DNA from 3 places in the Shewanella sp. SW1 genome. Region 3 is predicted to be linked to each of the others. Evidence: predicted binding sites of a transcription regulator. Region 3 holds the regulator's gene; each other region holds the start of a gene.
The links. The regulator LexA, encoded in region 3, represses DNA repair genes until DNA is damaged. The targets are predictions, from matches to a motif close to TACTGTATNNNNATACAGTA.

Region 1: a site for LexA is predicted at 1,620-1,639, ahead of L5M71_RS04275 (LexA family protein). Genes of this name have one in related genera too.
Region 2: a site for LexA is predicted at 1,191-1,210, ahead of recN (DNA repair protein RecN). Genes of this name have one in related genera too.

The regions. Positions count from the first base shown of each region.
Region 1 covers NZ_JAKKSG010000003.1:244,330-247,544, reverse strand. Annotated here, with positions in the region: gene L5M71_RS04280 (Y-family DNA polymerase) at 1-1,203, opposite strand, end outside; gene L5M71_RS04275 (LexA family protein) at 1,191-1,610, opposite strand; gene L5M71_RS04270 (ATP-dependent helicase) at 1,935-3,215, opposite strand, start outside.
Region 2 covers NZ_JAKKSG010000022.1:53,258-56,472, forward strand. Annotated here, with positions in the region: gene recN (DNA repair protein RecN) at 1-1,160, opposite strand, end outside; gene L5M71_RS18235 (AEC family transporter) at 1,289-2,251, opposite strand; gene lldR (LysR family transcriptional regulator LldR) at 2,542-3,215, shown strand, end outside.
Region 3 covers NZ_JAKKSG010000018.1:33,737-36,951, forward strand. Annotated here, with positions in the region: gene coxB (cytochrome c oxidase subunit II) at 1-190, opposite strand, end outside; gene L5M71_RS16245 (cell division inhibitor SulA) at 594-1,106, opposite strand; gene lexA (transcriptional repressor LexA) at 1,103-1,723, opposite strand; gene plsB (glycerol-3-phosphate 1-O-acyltransferase PlsB) at 1,884-3,215, shown strand, end outside.

The DNA.
Region 1 (3,215 bases), on a different contig from region 3:
AAGTAGTTCGCGACGCATGGTCCATTTTTGATCAATGCCTTGGGCGGCGAGGAATAAGGTATCGCTACCATAGCTGTGGTTAACACTATCGAGGGTGCGCATTAGCTGAGGATTAGCGGAGGGTGCATTGAATAGGTCAAACTGGCGGTGTTTCTCGCTGACTAAATCTAACAAACCAACACCGATTTTATAGTAGCGCACGCCTTGTCGAAATAACTTAGGGGCGGCGACACTCATAGCACGGGTCAGCTCAGCACTGCAATTAGTGGCACATGGAAAGTGAACTAATGTTTTAGCGCCTGTTGGTTGCTCATCATAGGGTGAGTTATTGGCGAACAACAGCATGGCTTTGCACAAAGAGCCTTGTTTACGCGCTTTAGCCGCTGCGATACTAATATGTTTGCTTAAGGCTTGGTGGAGTAATTCATAATCAGTGATGCGTTCACCCACACTGCGAGTTGAGAATATTTGTTTTTTATCAGCCCTCGCCTCGTCCCATTGTTTACATGCTTGGCCGTTGAGTTCTCTTACTGTGCGTTCAATCTCGATATTAAATTGTTTGCGGGCGAGTCCTGCCGGCATTCTTGCCAGATCATAAGCGGTATTAATTTCCATTAGTGCCAGCTTTTTACTGATGCGGCGACCAATCCCCCATACCTCGCCCACTTCTACCGACTTTAAAATAGCGAGTCGGTCTGGCTCATTATTTATTACGCAAACACCGTTATAACCTGGTAATTTTTTGGCGGCGTGATTTGCCAGCTTGGCCAACGTTAAGGTCGCGCCTATACCTACACATACAGGTAAGCGTGCTTCTTTCCACACTGCACGGCGAATTAACTGCCCTTGTTCAAATAACGACTTGATTGCGGGGCAATGCTTAAAAGATAAAAAACTCTCGTCAATGGAATACACATGCTGCTCTGGAGCAAAGCGGCCGATAATACTCATCATCTTGGTGGATAGATCGGCATAGAGTTCATAATTGCTTGAGCAGGCAATCACCCCTAACTTTTGGCATTGTTCCTTTAACTGAAAATAAGGTGCAAATTTGGGGATCCCTAACTCCTTTGCTTGACGATTAGCTGCCACGATGCAGCCATCGTTATTGCTAAGGACGATCATCGGTTTGCCACGCCAGTCCGGACGAAACACCTGCTCAGCGCTGCAATAAAAGCTATTGGCATCAACTAGAGCATACATTTTAAATTAGCTAAAGTCGGGTTTTGGCGGTGAAAACGGATTGAACTCACTACGACACCTTCTATGCTGAAGGTGTCGTAATCATGGATAGGTTGAGGCTGAAACTGCTCGTTTGCGGATAGCAGTAACCGACTAGTTTTGTCGATAATTTTACAAACAAACTCGCCGTTAAAATTGGCGACAATCACATCACCATCACGGGCCGTTTCATGGCGATCGACTATCAACAAGTCACCAAAATAAATGCCAACGCCCTGCATTGAATCCCCCCGAGCAAACCCCATAAAGGTCGCGTTTGGATGAATAATCAGGAGTTGATCTAAACTCAGGCCAAGCTGGCGATACTCTTCAGCAGGGCTTTCAAACCCTGTGAGCCCTGCACTTGCATAGATTGGTATGATACGCATAACTAACACTACTGGTTAAACATACAGTTATTCTAGCAGTAATCATGCGGCTGGCAAGTTTAACTCTACTGATTTAGAGATTAGCTGTACTAAAACTCAATGGGTGCGGGTTTAAGCTTCTGTTTGAATGTATATATGATTAAAAAATCGATAATCGTAGCAAATTATGGTTAACGCATAACAAATTAAACTTGCGCTTTTAACTCTAGCCAGCCTTGTTCACTAAGGCCAGAAGAATATGAGCGGGTTTCATTGTAGCCTTTCTCGCATTCCAGCTATTAACCCGCTCAATCAACTCTTCAGCAGACCACTTAAAATAAATCACTAAATTTTCAGTCGTTGAAGATCCCTTAAATACCATTGATGAAATTTGCTGATTTCCAAATATCGTTTTTCAAGGGAATTTGCATAAATTGCATTACTGGTGGCTTTACAAGCAGTCCAGCCAGTTTCGTAAACAAATCGAGTAGCTACAGGTGATTGCTTAGGAGAGCTATCCCAGCGATTATTAAACCATCGCGTTAACCCATCGTCTAAGGGGACGACTAAATTGAGATACTGCTTTGCACGAGTAACACCAACATAAAACAACCGCCGCTCTTCCTCAATTTCTTCATCTGAAAGCGAGTCGTGTAACGAAGCCGATGCTTTGTAAATACTATCGAATTTACCACTAGGAAACTCACTATCATTAAGTCCGACCAATATAACATTATCCCACTCGAGCCCCTTGGAACCGTGTAATGTCGATAGAGTTAATGGTTCGCAACGAGGTGCGACGTCCTTTGGATGTAAAATAAGATTTAAAAATGTAAGAGAGTCGATTGGATTTAACGCTAATAATTCCTCTATTCGAACAATGCCTCGCTGTCTATCATTTGAATTTGTTCGCCTTACCCCTTCAGAACCGATACTATCAATGTAACCAATCATGCTCAGACGTTTTAATATTCCTAGAACAGGCGTCCCCTCAGTATCTTTCTTACAAATTGTAATAAGCCGTTCCAAACGGTCCTTTTGGTATTCCACACCATCGAATATTCCGGCCAATACAGTAAATAGGTCTGCATGGGGAGCCATTAAACCATCAAGAGCCGTTTTGAATTGTCCTTGCTGCCAACGAAATCCAGCCTCCTTTAGAAATCCGTAGATAAAACCTTGTTTGTTTGGATGGCGCTCAAGTAAACGCAGGTCGCCATAAACACACAACAGTACCGCGACTACCAGTAATCCAATTTCTGTTCGAGTATTTAAAAAGCTTGAACCAGTCAAATATCGGTATGGAAGCCCAAATAAGCGTAAAATAATTTCAACTTCAGCAAGATTTGCCTTAGAGCGCGAAAGGATAGCTTGCGTACCTTTATCCATCAAAAGAGTTGATAGTACATTAGATATATTTTTATCGAAGTGAATATTGACCACTGTTTTTGGTGTACTGGGGTGGCTGACACAAAGCTTAGTCAACTTCGAAGAGTTGCGCCGAATAACAGAGTTGGCCATCAACGAAAGTTCATGTCCAAATCGGAAGGTGCATGAAAGCTGGAATACCTTTGTTTGCGGAAAATGTTGTTCAAATAACCCGTCCATAAAGTCAGGCTGTGCTCC
Region 2 (3,215 bases), on a different contig from region 3:
TTCAGTTCGTGGATTGACTGAGTCACCAGTTTGTCGAGTTCTTTAGCATAGCGGGCACGGCTTTGGCTGAGCTTTTGCGCATTGCTAAGATAAGCGGCTCTACTTGCCTCGACTTGAAGCTGAATTTCTTCAAGTTTACTTTCATCACTGTCTAAGGTGCTTAGCTCAGCCTTTAATGCTAAATGATGCTCGGCCAGTTTATTCGGGCTAACATGATGCTTACGCGCCAGTTGCATGGCTTTTGATAGCCGTTCTTCTAAATAGGCAAAGTGGGTTGGATCGAGTTCAAGCTTACTCAAATAGTGCTGTAATTCGCCTGCACTTTCTTGCACTTGGATTAAGGCATCATTGAGCATAGTGTTGATATTGCTTAATGCGGGATCGTAGCTTTGCAGATCTTCGGCGAGGGAAACGACTCGATTGAGCAGCGACTCTATATTGTTCTCTTCGCCCTCTGTGAGTATATCTAAGCTCGCTTGACAGGTGTCAATCAACTCAGTGCCATTGGCTAAGCGTTTGTGCTCTTGCTCAATTTCATCGAACTCATCAACTTTAAGATCAAACTCATCGAGTTCTTCTACTTGATATTGCACTAATTGCTTACGGGCAATACGTTCATGCTGTGAGGCTTCGAGTTGTTTTAGGTCAGCCTCAATTTGCTTGCAGCGTTGGAAACTAGCGGCAACCGTATCGATAAGTAATCTGTGGTTGGCATAACTGTCGAGCAAGGTGAGTTGATGTTCACTCTTTAACATCGCATGGTGGGCATGTTGGCCGTGAATACCAATAAGTAACTGACCCAGTAATTTGAGTTGTGTCAGTGGTACTGGATTACCATTGATGTAGGCGCGTGATCGGCCATCGCTACCAATAGTCCGACGTAGGATGCACTCATCATCGAGTTCAAGATCGTTATCTTCTAACCAACGTTTTGCCAGTGGAATATCATCCAAGGAAAAGCGGGCGCTGACCTCGGTTTTATTGGCTCCGGGACGAACACTGCTGGCATCGGCGCGATTGCCTAGGCATAGGCCTAGCGCATCGATGGCAATCGATTTACCCGCACCAGTTTCACCTGTGATGCTGGTCATACCGGGGCGAAAATCCAGTTCTAAAAAACGGACGATAGCGAAGTTATTAATGCTGAGTTGGCAAAGCATAGTGAATTCCTGTCGAAAAATATACCAAACCACTGTATTGATAAACAGTATATACTGATTTTATATACAGTAAAGTGGCTTGGGTAAATAATCGGCATTATCGACAGTAAATATTTTTAATTAACTGATTATGCATAGGTTCTTACTAAGCTTTCTAAGATAGGTAAACTGAAGAAAGTGACTAAGGTGCCAAATAGAATACCCTGAGCACTGGTTGAAGCCTGAGTGTTATAACGCTGGGCGAGTAAGTACACGCTAGCCGCGGTGGGCAGTGCGCTCAAGATCACGCCCATGATCAGGTAGTCACCACTTACTCCAAAACGGTTAAGCATAAAGTAGACGAGTACCGGTTGGATAGCCAGCTTGAAGAGGTTGATAAGGCTCAATTCGATAAAATTCTTGGGGCTAAATACGCTGCTATCTTTCTGGTAGCGCATCGCTTTGGCAAGCACCATGCCGATAGCAAATAGGGCGCAGGGGCTTGAGGTATTGCCTATTTGCTGGATCATTAGCGCCAGCCCTGACGGCAGTTTTATCTCTAGCGCCGAAATGCCGACGCCAATTAAGCTACCAATAACGATAGGGTTTTTACCTACCGCCATCGCCATTATGACTAAGGCGTGGTGTTGTCTTTGGGTGTTAGTGGCCAGTTCCATCGAGACTAAGGCGACGGCAAACATCAGCACGGATAATAAGCTGGCAATCGCGGCGGCGACTAACGCACTTTGCTGCTGCGGAAAGAGGATGATGAGCAGTGGAATACCAATAAATGCCGTATTACCAAAGGTGGCATTGAGGGCTCGAATGGCGGCAACCGCGTGCTGTTTAGGGTTAGCGATCAGCGATAGCCCTAGGCAGACAAGATAAGTGATCACCATAGCTGTGCTGTAGCCCGCAATAAATCCCCATTGCAAAATCTCGCCAATCGGCTGCTGCGCAAGGGCGATAAGCATGATTGCAGGGAACGCAATATAGTAAACATATTGGTTTAGCACTTGGTCCGTATCGACGGGCAAGAGTTTTAGTTTTTGCACTAGTGTGCCGAGCAACATGATCCCGAAGACGGCAAACAGAGGGGTTAAAATGGTCATTTCCCTCACTCATCCTTACGATTAAATTTGAATAAACTCGTCCACCGTCGTCATTTTACTGTCGCTATGATTCTTGGTGGACAGAGTTACAGCACTTGCTTCTTTTTATGTCACTTTAGAGCCAGAGTTAGCGCCAGCGCAGTAAAACTCGCCACAAAATAACATACCATTTCAATCTAAGGCTATTGCGCTATGGTCGTATAAGTGAATAATTCAATGTTTAAAACACAATCACTTAGTGAATTTAGCGTTTTAACGTCAATACCCAATATGTGAAATTAGGATATGCAATGAGTGATGATTTAGGCGCTGAACTACAACTTGTCTATCTTTTTGTGCATTTAGTCAACGCGGGCAGTTTTTCGCAGGCGGCGAAGGAGCTCGATATGCCCATCGCCACTGTGAGCCGCAAGTTAGCGAAGTTGGAAGAGAAGCTCGATAAACAGCTTTTTATGCGCAGCACCCGCAAGTTGCGACTGACAGAGGAAGGGCTGGCGCTCTTTCAACGCTACCAGAGTGTGGTTGCTCAATTTGATGAACTAAGTGGTTTAGGCAGTGATAAACCCGAGGGCACCCTGCGCATCGCCGCGCCAATTTCGATTATTTCCATCGTGTTTATTCAAGCATTGAATGAATTTGGACGCCTGTATCCCGATATCCGTTTACACATTTCCCAGAGCAATGAGTTAGTGGATTTGATCGACAAGGGCATAGATGTGGCGATTGTTGGCGGTGCTCAGCCTGATTCTTCTTGGGTGTCGAGTACCTTAGGCGAGCTCGACTATTGCCTGTTTGCCACACCAGAATATTTGGCTCAGGCACCTAAGCTTGAGCATCCCGATGATCTTGAAGCCCATCAACTGATAAAAGTCTGGCCGCTGTTTAATTGGCATTTAAAGCATCCAAGCGGCGAGTCTTTTTATTTTAATGGTCCGACTAAGCTCACCCTCACGGATTTACACGG
Region 3 (3,215 bases):
TCATGGCGTAAATCATGACGCCAAAGACCACTAGGCCTATTGCGCAGCAGATATACAAGATGGTCATGTGCAAGTGATAAACCTTGCCACTGATCTCGGTCACGCCAGGGGTCATGTTGAACCGCATGTCTGCGGCGGTCAACGGTGGTGCGAAAAGCACCACGAGTAAACAATACAACAATTGCTTCACAAGACTTCTCCTCTGCCAATTGCGAATAGCAACTACAAAGAAGAGCAACACAGTAAGTCTCAACTCTATGCAAACTCTTCAGTTCCCAAAAAAGCTTTTTTGACTTCAACGTGCGTTGGCGGCTGTTACTTTTAATCAAGTATTGTTACTGCTGGTAATTAGCCACGCTGGCACATACTGCTGAAATAAATCTGTTCTCTATTTTTAGTGGCGCTTCGAGTTCGATAAATACTCGATTCATTGACCACGGAAGGTGATATATCATCACCGACTTAACCAACCATACTTGCTGTTTAAATATTGATCAAGATCACTTATTTATCTAATTATCTGAAAAATTGCCAAAAAAAAGCCTCACATTCATAGGTGAGGCGGCTTTCAAGGTAAAAAATTAAATGAATATTTAGTGTACAGCGCTAAAAAAAGATTGCTGACCGAAGAGATTGCCTTGCTCAATGCGTACGTCGGCATGTAAGTGACTGTTTACGTCTTCAAGCACTATGCCCATAGCTCGGGCACTTTTAGCCACGATTTGTAGGCGTCGATTATCCCGCGCATCTAATGATTGAGTCCAAGTAATGACTGCACTGGACGTACCACTTGTCAGGGCTTTTTCCATCGCCCACAGGGTTTCGACTTCATCTTTAGCATGAACCAGTAAGACTCTATCCATACGCACACCTGCGCTGGCAAGCATTTGCTTGTAGCCAATACTTGGTGGGTTGATGAGCACTAACCAACGGCCCTGTTGGCTTAACTGAGCGAGTTGTGCACTCAGATGAATTAATTCTTGGCGACCTTGAGTCTTAGTTGGCATACAGGCGATAGGCGCATGGTGCCAGTCATAGTCGGCATCACGGACTTCATCGAGCCACAAGCCCGGATGGCGGGGGGCATTGCCAAGTAGTTTATTCATAGCCAATCTCCATTACGGATCACACCGACGGCGAGTCCTTCAATTGTTAAACTTTGGAAGCCTAAATCCACTTTAATCGGGGAGTAATCTTCATTTTCGGCATGTAGATAGACCACATTACCTTTTTTTTCGAAACGTTTAACAGTGACATCGTCATCGACTCTAGCGACAACCACTTGACCATTTCTAGCTTGTTCTACTTTATGAACTGCCAGCAAATCACCTTCGAGAATGCCGATATTCTTCATGCTGTCACCCTTTACTCGCAGTAAAAAATCGGCGGCGGGATGGAACATGCTTGGGTCGACTTGGTAGTACTGTTCAACATGTTCTTGGGCGAGGATAGGTTCACCTGCGGCCACTTGGCCGATGAGCGGTAAACCTGTTTCAGTCAAATCTTCGATTTCCGCAGGCAGACGAATGCCTCGAGATGTGCCTGGCATGATCTCAATGCAGCCCTTTTTTGCCAACGCCTTAAGATGTTCTTCAGCCGCATTGGCGCTCTTAAAACCTAAACGGGTTGCGATTTCTGCCCGAGTGGGTGGCATGCCAGTATCGGCAATATTTCGTTTAATTAGCTCTAATATTTCAGCTTGGCGTGGCGTCAAAGGTCTCATGGTGTTTCCTGTTTTTCTATACAGTTACTGTTAGTATATACAGTATTATTTGCAGCGCAAGTATTAACCACTTTTTAGCTATGTTGGAGAGAATTAGCGAATATTGCCCATAGTCTGGTATTCTATCGGGCTAGTAAACGCACTTAATTGCATAAGAATAATGCCTAAACACGACTCTCTTTGGTTGAAATCATTACGTTGGATCCAAAAACACTTAGTGCACACTATTGTGGTGCCTCAGGATCCCTTTGCCGATCTGAATCTGGATGCTTCCAGACCCCTTGTTTATGTGATGAAAACAGAATCCCTTAGTGACATAGCTGCTTTGAGCGAAATAACGGCTAAGTTAGGTTTACCAAGCCCTTATGAGCCTCTAGTGGCTAATGGTGTGACTGCGCCTCGGGTTGTCTGTCTTCAAGGACGTAAGCCACTGTTTGGCGAGCGTGCTGGTAATGAGCCTTTCCTCGAATGCTTTATGCGTTTGTTAGCCGTGCATAAGGAACGTCCTGAATTGGATATTCAACTTGTGCCTGTGAGCTTGTATTGGGGTCGAACGCCAGGGAAAGAAGACGACACTATGAAGGCGGCCGTATTTGAGCGGGAAAACCCGACTTGGTTGCGCAAGTGCTTGATGATTCTGTTCTTAGGTCGACATAACTTCGTGCAGTTTTCGAATGCCGTATCCCTGCGTTACATGGCTGACGAACATGGCACCGACATGGGGATTGCCCATAAGTTAGCACGGGTTGCGCGCGTGCATTTCCGTCGTCAACGTAAGGTAATGACAGGGCCTGTGCTGCCAAACCGCCAAGCACTGTTTCATTCGTTGCTCAAATCTGAGTCGCTGCGCAAAGCGATTCAAGAAGAAGCCGCCAGTAAAAAGATTTCTGAGACCCAAGCGCGCGAGACGGCTATTGAGTACCTCGATGAAATCGCAGCAGATTACTCAGATAGTTTAGTGCGTATTGCCGAGCGTTTTTTAACTTGGTTGTGGAACAAGCTTTACAGCGGGATCAACATTAAAGGCGCCGAGCAAGTTCGCCAGCTGCACCATGATGGTCACGAGATCGTTTATGTGCCTTGCCATCGCAGCCACATGGATTACCTGCTGTTATCGTATATTTTGTATTATCAAGGCATGGTTCCGCCGCACATTGCTGCTGGCATCAACCTCAATTTCTGGCCCGCGGGACCTATGTTCCGTCGCGGTGGTGCCTTCTTCATCCGCCGTAGTTTTAATGGTAACAAGCTGTACACCGCAGTATTTCGTGAGTATTTAGATCAGCTGTTTGCTAAAGGTTATTCGGTGGAATACTTCTCCGAAGGTGGCCGTTCACGTACTGGCCGTCTGTTGGCGCCGAAAACTGGCATGATCGCCATGACGATGAACAGCGTACTGCGCGGTATTGAACGTCCTGTCACACTTGTGCCAGTGTATTTAGGCTATGACCATGTGATGGAAGTAGCGACTTACCATAAAGAGTTAAGCGGT